Planctopirus limnophila DSM 3776: one gene and its partner. The protein of the gene in region 2 interacts with the protein of the main gene of each other region in a pairwise test. Links are inferred from orthologs where the notes say so. Each region holds a gene or a part of one and is shown on either strand. Other genes may lie near its edges.

Evidence for each region.
Region 1: the proteins of gyrA (region 2) and PLIM_RS02360 interact in binary tests that used the Escherichia coli proteins (3 or more experiments, as listed by UniProt). The link is inferred for Planctopirus limnophila DSM 3776 from one-to-one orthologs.

The regions. Positions count from the first base shown.
Region 1 is NC_014148.1:559,835-564,631, reverse strand. Bases 864-3,920 are described here. They hold PLIM_RS02360 (DNA gyrase subunit B), read right to left. Parts: upstream 3,601-3,920; coding sequence 1,126-3,600; downstream 864-1,125. Other genes in these bases: PLIM_RS02365 (ribose-phosphate diphosphokinase), read right to left, coding at 864-878. In the rest of the region: more of PLIM_RS02365, read right to left, coding at 1-863; PLIM_RS02355 (hypothetical protein), read left to right, coding at 4,102-4,422; PLIM_RS02350 (ExeA family protein), read left to right, coding at 4,658-4,797. UniProt on the Escherichia coli protein: DNA gyrase negatively supercoils closed circular double-stranded DNA in an ATP-dependent manner to maintain chromosomes in an underwound state.
Region 2 is NC_014148.1:2,925,863-2,930,996, forward strand. The notes cover bases 644-4,037. They hold gyrA (DNA gyrase subunit A), read left to right. Parts: upstream 644-1,020; coding sequence 1,021-3,837; downstream 3,838-4,037. Other genes in these bases: PLIM_RS11690 (aspartate carbamoyltransferase catalytic subunit), read left to right, coding at 3,901-4,037. Also shown: PLIM_RS11680 (serine/threonine protein kinase), read right to left, coding at 1-552; more of PLIM_RS11690, read left to right, coding at 4,038-4,848; PLIM_RS11695 (dihydroorotase), read left to right, coding at 4,945-5,134. UniProt on the Escherichia coli protein: A type II topoisomerase that negatively supercoils closed circular double-stranded (ds) DNA in an ATP-dependent manner to maintain chromosomes in an underwound state.

The DNA of each region.
Region 1 (4,797 bases), 2.4 Mb from region 2 along the record:
ATGGTATCCGTCACGAACATCAACTTGATCTGACTTTGTGCAATCCGCTCACTGGCCCCTTTCGAAAGGACTGCGTGAGTCACAGCGGCATAAACATCTCGGGCACCCCGCTTCTTTAACGTCTCAGCCATTGCGATCAAAGAGCGGCCCGTGATTGTCAGATCGTCAACGAGCAGCACATTACGATCCTTGACATCACCAATCACTTCCAGCACTTCCACCGTTTCGGAGTGGTCTGTCCGCTGTTTGTTACCGATGACCACTGGAGTCCCCAGCAGATTAGCGTAAGCTGCTGCTCCCTTCGCGAAGCCCACATCCGGGCTGCACACCACGAGATCTGGAATCTGCAGCCTGCGGACATGTTCAGCCAGTACCTGCCGACCATAAAGATGATCAACAGGAACACGAAAGAACCCCTGAATCTGCGGGCTGTGTAAATCCATGGTCAGAACACGATCGGCACCAGCCGCTTCAATGGCGTCAGCACAAACGCGAGCCCTGATGGAAACGCGAGGTTCGTCCTTTTTATCGCCTTGTGCATAACTGAAAAAAGGAATCACAGCCGTGATGTTCTGAGCGCTGGCCCGCCTCAGTGCGTCAATCCAGAAGAGCAACTCCATGAAGTTGTCGTTGACCGGAAAATGACACCCTTGAATGATGTAGGCATCTTTCCCCCGGACATTTTCCTTAATGCGGACAAAGACATTTCCCTCACTGAAAATATGAGCCCGGCAAGGAGTCAGACTGACTCCCAGAGCCGTGGCCACATGCTGCGCCAGCAATGGATTGGCAGTACCTGAAAGGATCGCCAGATCGCCTTGAGGGGCTTGAAAGGGAATGGGGCGAGGACCTTCGAAAGTCGTTCGAGGAGTCTCCATGATCTCGCTTTTCTTCCTGCCGTCGATTGGATGATCAACACAAGGGACTGAAATAGAACACAATTTGAAACGACGAGTTGTTTAAATCAAAGCCATTTTCGCTCTCAGACGTTTCCTACGAACTAACAGCGATGTGTTGAAGCGAAGACATGCTTGCCCAGAGCCGCAAGCATGGCACGCAAAGCGCTGTTCAAACCTGGAATCTGTATGTCTGGAACCCATGTGACTGAAGTTCGTGTGACAAGGGTTAAATGTCGAGATCTTTCACATCCAGCGCATGCTTTTCGATGAATTCCCGGCGAGGTTCCACCTGGTCGCCCATCAGGACGCGGAACATTTCGTCAGCTGCTGCGGCATCGTCCATACGAACCTGCAGAAGCGTCCGAGCGGTGGGTTGCATACTGGTTTCCCAAAGTTCTTCGGGATCCATTTCGCCCAGTCCCTTAAAGCGGGTGACTGTCAGACCATCTTCACCGAGTGCTCTGAGCTTTTCGAGAAGCTCACGGAGACTTTGGAGCTTAAGAACAGACTTCTCTTGTTCGATCCGGAAGGGGAAAACCAGTTCCCCATCACGCATCCCAGCCGGAATAAGATGCCGGAATTGAATTCCAATCCCCCTGAGATCGGAGAGCACGTCGTTCAGCGTGCGGATCTCGTGAAGGTCTGTCAGTTGAGCAGCACCTTCGACGGGCTTGGCTGTATCAGCGGCAACAGGCTGTGCATCACTGTTCGCCATATTCAGTTCGCTGCCGCGACGAGCCGCTTCTGATTGCAGGAATGCCTCAACATCTTCGCGTGTGTGGAACCAGTGGTCGGTTCGTGTAATCGTGACCCGATACTGCGGGAGCTTAAAGCTCGCATTGAGCAGCGGTTCGAGAGATTTCAGAGAAATTCCCCGTCGTTCGAGAAGCTCGACAGGTTCAGCCAGTCGCCGCATCAGATTCACGACGTGCCGGAGTGATTCGCCCTCAAACGTGAATCCATCATTCGGGTCAACGAGCCGGGTGCCGTTCATCCCGAGTTCGATAAGCTCCGTCATCATCATGTCATGCGTCTGCACATAACGAGTCTTGTTTTTCTGAATGACTCGATAAAGAGGCGGCTGGGCAATGTAGATGCAGCCATGCTCCACAAGAGCCCGCATGTGACGGAACAGAAACGTGAGCAGCAGCGTCCGGATATGGCTGCCATCGACGTCGGCGTCGGTCATCAGAATGATCTTGCCGTACCGCCGTTTAGTGACATCTTCCAATTCAGCCATCGGTGGAATGCCGACGGCTTTGAACAGGTTGGCAATTTCGGCATTGTCGAGAATCTTGACGAGCTGGGCCTTCTCGACGTTCAGGATCTTACCGCGCAGTGGCAGAATGGCCTGTGTATTGGAGTCGCGGCCAGTATCTGCAGAACCACCAGCTGAATCACCTTCGACGAGGTACAGTTCGGTGATGTCAAGTTCTCGGCTGCGGCAATCACGCAGCTTTTCGGGCAGTCCACCAGAAGTCAAAGCCCCTTTGCGGCGTACCATCTCGCGGGACTTGCGGGCAGCTTCGCGGGCTTCAGCCGCCATCGCACCCTTCTGGCAAATCTTCTTCGCAATCCCTGGATTCTCTTCGAAGAACTTGGTGAGACCTTCAAAGACAATCGAGTTGACAATCCCTTCCACTTCCCCATTCGAAAGCTTGGTCTTGGTTTGACCTTCGAATTGAGGGTGCGGCACGCGGACGGCAATCACGCACACCAAACCTTCGCGGAAGTCATCACCAGTGGTGTCGATATCTTTGAACAGGTTTTCGCGCTTGCCATAGTTGTTGATGGCGCGTGTGAGTGCCGAGCGGAAGCCCGAAAGGTGAGTTCCACCTTCCATGTTGTAAATGTTGTTGGCGAATGCCCGCACGGTTTCGCTGAAGCCATCGTTGTGCTGCAGGCAGACCATGACCTTGACGCCCTCGATTTCTCCTTCAATCGAAAGAATATCAGCGTACAAAGTCGTTTCGGTGCGGTTCAGATGTTTGACGAACTCTCGCAATCCATCGGGGTAATGAAACTCTTCGGACTGTTCTGTTCGCTCGTCCGCAAGGCGAATATGTATCCCTGCATTGAGGAATGCCAGTTCCTGCAACCGCTTGGCAAGGACATCAAAAACGAACTTGCTCTCGGTAAAGATGGTGGAATCGGGCTTGAAGGTAATCTTGGTGCCGGTGACATCGGCCAGGCCGAGTTTGGTCAATTCGGTCGTGCGGGTGCCGCGTGCAAAATCCATGGTCCAGACATGGCCTTCACGACGGATCTCGGCTGAAAGCCACTCACTGAGGGCATTGACCGCTGTGATGCCGACGCCGTGCAGGCCGCCAGTTCCGGTCTTGTAGCCACCCTGACGGTCAAACTTCCCACCGGCATGAATCTTGGTGAGGACAATCTCGAGTGCCGACTTCCCACCCTGATCGGCCATCGCTCCGACAGGAATCCCGCGGCCATCGTCGATGATCGACACACTGCCATCGACGTTGATCTTCACGGAGACCCAGGTGGCATAGCCGGCCACAGCCTCGTCGATTGAGTTATCGACCACTTCGAACACGAGGTGATGCAATCCACGGGAGCCTCGATCGCCAATGTACATGTCGGGGCGAAGACGAATCCCTTCAATCCCTTCCAAGGCTCGAATGTTCTTTTCACTGTACTCACTCGTCGAAGGGGCAGGCGTCGCGGCGGCGTCGGACAACGGTCACTCCCGGCTGTGTGTTGCTCTCTTGTGCCCTGGCTCAATCCTTCTCGCGCCAAGGGCTTAAGGTCACTTAGATCGTACCAGAATCGAGGAAAAATTGACACTCCGAGTCGCAGGATTCTTCGCTATGGTCAAGAGACTTCAGAAGACAACTCTAACATTCGTAACATATTTATTCAAAATAGTTTACGACATGAAGCAAGTGCTGGAAAATCAAGATCTCTCAGCCTGACAGATCGCTGGGTATGAAAAGGGTGACTGAGCCCTTTGGTCTGCGTGGCAAAATGGCTGTTTCAAGTCGAGTCTGAGTCTTCAGGCAGGCGATTGGGGAATCATCGGCGGAATATGCCAGCCTTTGATTTTCCGAGGTGCGAACTGACGAAAACTGCCTTTCATCAATCGACCGACCGTAAGAATTTGACGGGTTATGCGGATTGTGGCGAAGTTTCTGGCCAACAGGCGCCGATGATTGGAAGGCCAGGAGAGATGGAACATTCCATGCTTTCCAGATCGATTGTCAGAATTGTCGAATTGGTCGCCCGGGGCGGCCCCATTTTCGCCTGTGGCCAGGAAGAGATCATGAACGGAATGCAATCGACCGGATGGCGGATGTCAGTCGCCCTGATGGTGCTGTCGGCTTCAGCCTCGATGTCGGGCTGCTTCCAGACCACTGTCGGCGGACAGACATTGCCTTCAGCCTATTATCTCGAAGACGATGTCCAGTATTTCCCCGCTGGCCCTGAAACGAGGTTATACAACCAGATTCAGGCTATGGAGCGATACAATCTCGAACGCGAACAGCTCGAATCTTCTTACTAATTGACGACGCGACTCCTGCAGAATCTAGAGAGTACCTCTCCACGAAACTGTTCGAGACGATGGTGAGTCGACTTCGACTCACCGAGCGAGTCATTTGTGAATTTGAGTGCCTTCGAGCCAGTACTTTCGAGTCAGTGCTTGCGATCTGGTAACGCCACGTTGATCGAGCAGTGCTCATCAATTCATTGGGCAGGTCTGATTATCTTCTTCAATCGCTTGTCTTCGGATGCTCGTCATGATGCCGGAAGATTCACTGACGCGCCCCTCACCTTTCAGGCTCACGCTGGCTCCCGATGACTTTTTTGCCAGTGTGGAACACGAAGAAGCGCTCTCCCGCCTCTGGTATCTGGCGGAACAGCGGGCACCTGTCGGTGT
Region 2 (5,134 bases):
ATGCACGAGCCCCCTGGCAATCTGCTTCGCCATGTGAACGGCTTCTGCCGGACGGAGTGGCCCCTCTTCCAGCAACATGGCCAATGAGCCGTTTGGCAAATACTCCATCACATAGTAAGGCGGATCATAATCCCACCCGACTTCCAGCAATCCGACAATCTGCCGGGAGGTGTAGAGAACCGCCAGCTTTTCCACTTCCCGCGAGAGAAGTGCCCAATCGATGTTTCGGCGATTGGTGTAGAACTTGATGGCGACTTGCTTGCCTGTATTGGTCTCTCTGGCCAGCCAGACCGAGCCGAACTTCCCTTCTCCGAGCTTTTCGAGAATCCGAAAACCCGGTACTGCAGCAGGAGCGATCAACGCCTGAGCATCGATGAGTTGTTCACTCAACCAGCAGCTTTTCTGAAGCAGTTCTGAATTCTGTACAAGAGTCTCACCCAACTCCTCCTCGTTAACAGGTAGCGCGGAAGTTTTGCTCAAGTGATTCTCGTCAGACGGTGCGGTCGTCGAATCTGATCGAGGCGCTGAAGTTCCTTCTGATTGATTCGACATGTGATTCCATCCACAAGAAATCTCAATGACTGATCAGATTGACCGAACACCAATTGAGCGCTCAGGAATTTGTTGGTTCCCACTCAAGACTCGTTCTTCAAGCACTGATTGAAGTCCACGTTTCTGCCATCAGGATGAATGCCTGAAATCACGTCTCTTCAGCCTGACATTCTGGCTTTCTAAAGAAAAGCCTCAGCGATGGCTTTGGTGAATCTGCCCCAGCCATCAGGCTCTCATTTTCTCTCCGCAGCAGGTCAATGGAACATTCGCTTTTTGAGCTGCTGAGTTAATTGTGACGAAAGTCCCGACATGGTATCCTTTTAGGTTCATTGAAGCAGTGTATTCAACTCTTCTGCAGGATTCCATAACCAAATATCCTGCATGGGGTTACGACGACACTGAAAGCGCCGGACAGAGTTCGGCATCACTGTGCTCATTTCAGGAGTGTTTGCATTGTCAAACGGGGACGTGCCGTCGGCCAGTTTTACGCCGCAACCGGATCGAATTCTCCCAGTGGCTATCGAGGGAGAAATGCGAACCAGCTATGTCACTTACGCGATGAGCGTGATCATTAGCCGGGCACTTCCTGATGCGCGTGATGGACTCAAGCCCTCTCAGCGCCGCATTCTTGTGGCCATGAACGATTTGAATCTGGGGCCAAACTCCGGGCGAGTCAAATGCGCAAAAATCTGTGGTGATACGAGCGGCAACTATCACCCCCACGGCGATGGCTCCATCTACCCGACACTGGTTCGTCTGGCACAGAACTGGAACATGCGGGAAACGCTGATCGATAAGCAGGGGAACTTTGGTTCGCTGGCTGGTCTGCCACCTGCCGCCATGCGATACACTGAAGCCAGGCTCTCAGCTGTGGCCTCCGAGATGCTGGACGACCTGAAGCGAGACACCGTGGACTATGTGCTGACATACGATCAGCGCAACCGCGAACCAGTGGTGCTTCCTTCGAGATTTCCGAACCTGCTGGTGAATGGTTCCAGCGGTATTGCAGTGGGTATGGCCACGAGCATTCCACCACATAATCTGGCTGAGGTTTCTCAGGCCGTCATTCGCCTGCTCGAAGACCCTGAGACTTCCATTGATGAACTGATGGAAGTTCTCCCTGGCCCGGATTTCCCCACAGGAGGGATCATCTGTGGCAGGTACGGCATTCGTCAGGGATATCTGACAGGCCGCAGCACGTTGACACTCCGGGCAAAAACCCGCTTTCTCACAGAGAAAAACACCGACATTATTGAAGTGACCGAGATCCCTTATCTCGAAACCCGCGACCGTATTCGAGAGAAACTCGAACAACTCGTGCGCGACGACAAAATCAAAGGGATTTCCCGCATTGTCGATCTGACAGACCGCACCACACCGGCGTGGCAGGTTTGCCTGCATATTGTGCTCAAGCGGGATGCTGACAAAGAAGTGATTCTCAATCAGCTCTTCCAGTATTCACCGCTGCAATCGACTTTCAGCGTGATTCTCCTGGCCTTGTCGGGAAATCGTCCCAAGACGATGAACATCAAGGAACTCATTGGAGAATTCATCCGGCATCGAATCACTGTCATTCGCCGCAAAACCGAATTTCAACTGGCAGAAGCCCGCAAGCGTAAGCACACCATCGAAGGCTTGCTCATTGCCCAGTTGAACATCGACGAAGTCATCCAGACGATTCGATCTTCAGGCTCCCGGGCTGAAGCGAAAGAACGATTGCAAGCGATACTTGTTCCATCCGCCATGGTCGCCCGTGCTCTGGGCGATGCCGGTTTTATGGAATTCCAGTCTGAACAGGGAGTGCGTGAAACCTATTCACTCTCCGCCAACCAGACGGAAGCCATTGTGTCGATGCAGCTGGGCTCGCTCGCCAATCTGGAGCAGGAGAAGCTGCGCGGTGAACACCAAAGGCTGATCGAAGACATTTTCGGCTATCTCCATCTGCTGAGTGATGAAGCTCATATTCGAGCTGTCATTCGTGAGGAAATGCAGAAACTTGGCGACAAGTACGGCAACGCCCGCCGGACAGAGATCTCTGAAGATGAACTCAGCGACGTCGATAAGGAAGATCTCATCCCGGAAGAGATGATGGTCGTCACGTTGTCCCAGCGCGGGTACATCAAACGTCTGCCAATTCACACTTACCAGGCGCAGAATCGCGGTGGACGCGGAATCATGGGCGCGAAAGCCGATGATGAAGACGCCATCCAGGATCTTTTCATTTCCAGCACCCACGACTGGCTGCTGTTCTTTACGGATAAAGGACGCGTATTCTGGCAGAAAGTCTACGATCTGCCCCTGCAGAGCCGCACAAGTAAAGGCCGCGCTCTGGTCAACCTGCTTTCGCTTCAGGAAGGTGAGCAGGTCGCCACATGTGTCAATACGCGCACGTTTGAAGAAAATCGTTATCTCGTCATGGCTACCCGGGCAGGGATTGTCAAAAAGACCTCGCTGGATGCTTACAAACGTCCCACCAAGGGGGGGATCATTGCCATCAACCTGAAGGATGGGGATGCACTGATCGAGGCCCGCATTCTATCGGCTCAGGAAGATATTCTTCTGTCCACAGCCAACGGGATGGCCATCCGGTTTTCTCAGGCAGATGCCCGGGCCATGGGTCGCAACACGAGTGGCGTTCGCGGTATCAAACTCCGAAAAGACGACGAAGTAATCGGGATGGTTGTCGCTGACCCGGCGATGACTCTCCTGACGATGTGCGAAAAAGGCTACGGAAAGAGAACTCCGTTCGGCTTCATCGAATCAGCTCCCGTCGTCGAAGACGTGATCCCCGGAGAAGATGGCGTTGTGGCCGACGAAGAGATCGCCGAAGCCTTGCCCGAAGAGACCGATACTGAAGAGGCAGCTGGCGAAGAGGGCGACGAATCAAGCTCTTCATCCCGTTCCTACAGGCGTCAACGACGTGGCGGTCTGGGTGTCCGGGATATTCGAGTCATCCCACGCAATGGGAAAGTGGTCAAGATTCTGGCAGTCCAGGAGGGTGACCACGTGCTGATCGTGACAGCGGGCGGCAAGATTCAACGTGTGCGAGCAGCGGAAATCAGCGAAATCGGTCGTAACACACAGGGAGTGCGAGTTATTAAGCTGACTGAAGGCGATCGCGTCGCGTCGATGGCACGCATTCCCGCCGATCTCTGCCAGGAAACAATCGAGGAGAAGCTTGATATCGAGCCGAAAGCACAGGTCGAAGACATACCCGCAGATCAGGCCAACCCTCCCGAAACGTCTACTCTCGGAGATGAACAAACAACTGATTCCGGCGAATAGTCTCTAGCGGTTGGGGCTGCGTTCTGCTTCGAGTTTCCAGTCATTCAGGATAGTTGAAACCTCATGAAAGCAACTTGGTCGCGGCGTCATGTGCTGGGGCTGGAAGATCTTTCCGCAGCCGAGATTACCACCATTCTCGATGAAGCGGCCCGTTTTAAAGAGATGGCCCGTCATGGAGAAGCACGGCATTCCCTGCTGAAAGGAGTGACGATCTGTAACCTCTTTTTTGAGCCATCCACACGCACGAAAACAAGTTTCAACCTGGCAGCGCGTCGGCTCGGTGCCGATACCGTAGACTTTACCGCAGCAGCGAGCAGTCTCTCGAAGGGCGAAACCTTCATTGACACGGCTCGAAACATCGAGGCCATGGGTGTTGACCACATGGTGGTTCGCCACAGCACTTCAGGCACACCATTTTTGCTGACCAAACATCTTGGTACTGGTGTGGTCAATGCCGGTGATGGCACTCACGAACACCCGACACAAGGTCTGCTGGATCTATTCACAATTCGTGAACAGCGGGGCCGTATCGAAGGTTTAACGGTCGCACTGGTGGGAGATATCCTGCACAGTCGAGTGGCCCGATCGAACATCTGGGGGCTGAAAAAACTCGGTGCTAAAGTCATCGTTTGCGGCCCAGCCACCTTGATCCCGGCTGAAATTCGGCAACTCGGAGTCGAAGTAAGTTATCGGCTCGATGAGATTCTGGAACAGACGGACGTAATCAATCTGTTACGAATTCAATTCGAAAGACAGCGTGGCGCGTTTTTTCCTTCGATTTATGAATATGCCCAGTTCTATGGGATGACATCTGAGCGAATTGCCCGCGCGAAGAGTGATGTTCTCATACTCGCACCTGGCCCCATCAACCGTGGCGTCGAACTGACGCCTGATGTAGCCGATGGCCCGCACAGCGTGATTCTCGATCAGGTGACAAATGGTCTGTTTGTGCGCATGGCCACTTTGTATCTGATGCAACTTGCGAGAGAACAAGCCCTGACTTCTACATAAGTCGAAAAAAGCAAGGTGGCATCGAGAAATGAGCCACGCTGTATAGTGCCATCACTGAATTTTGAGCCTGTTGGTAAGAGATCCCCGGAGTCATTCATGGCCACAATGCTGATTCAAGGGGGCCGCGTGATCGACCCCGCCAATCAACTTGATCAGTTGCTGAATCTTGTGATCGAAGATGGTGTGATTGCAGAAATCACAACCGGGATCCCCAGGACCGATGAAGTCATCATGGCTCAAGGCATGATTGTCTCGCCAGGACTGGTCGACCTGCATGTGGCCTTGA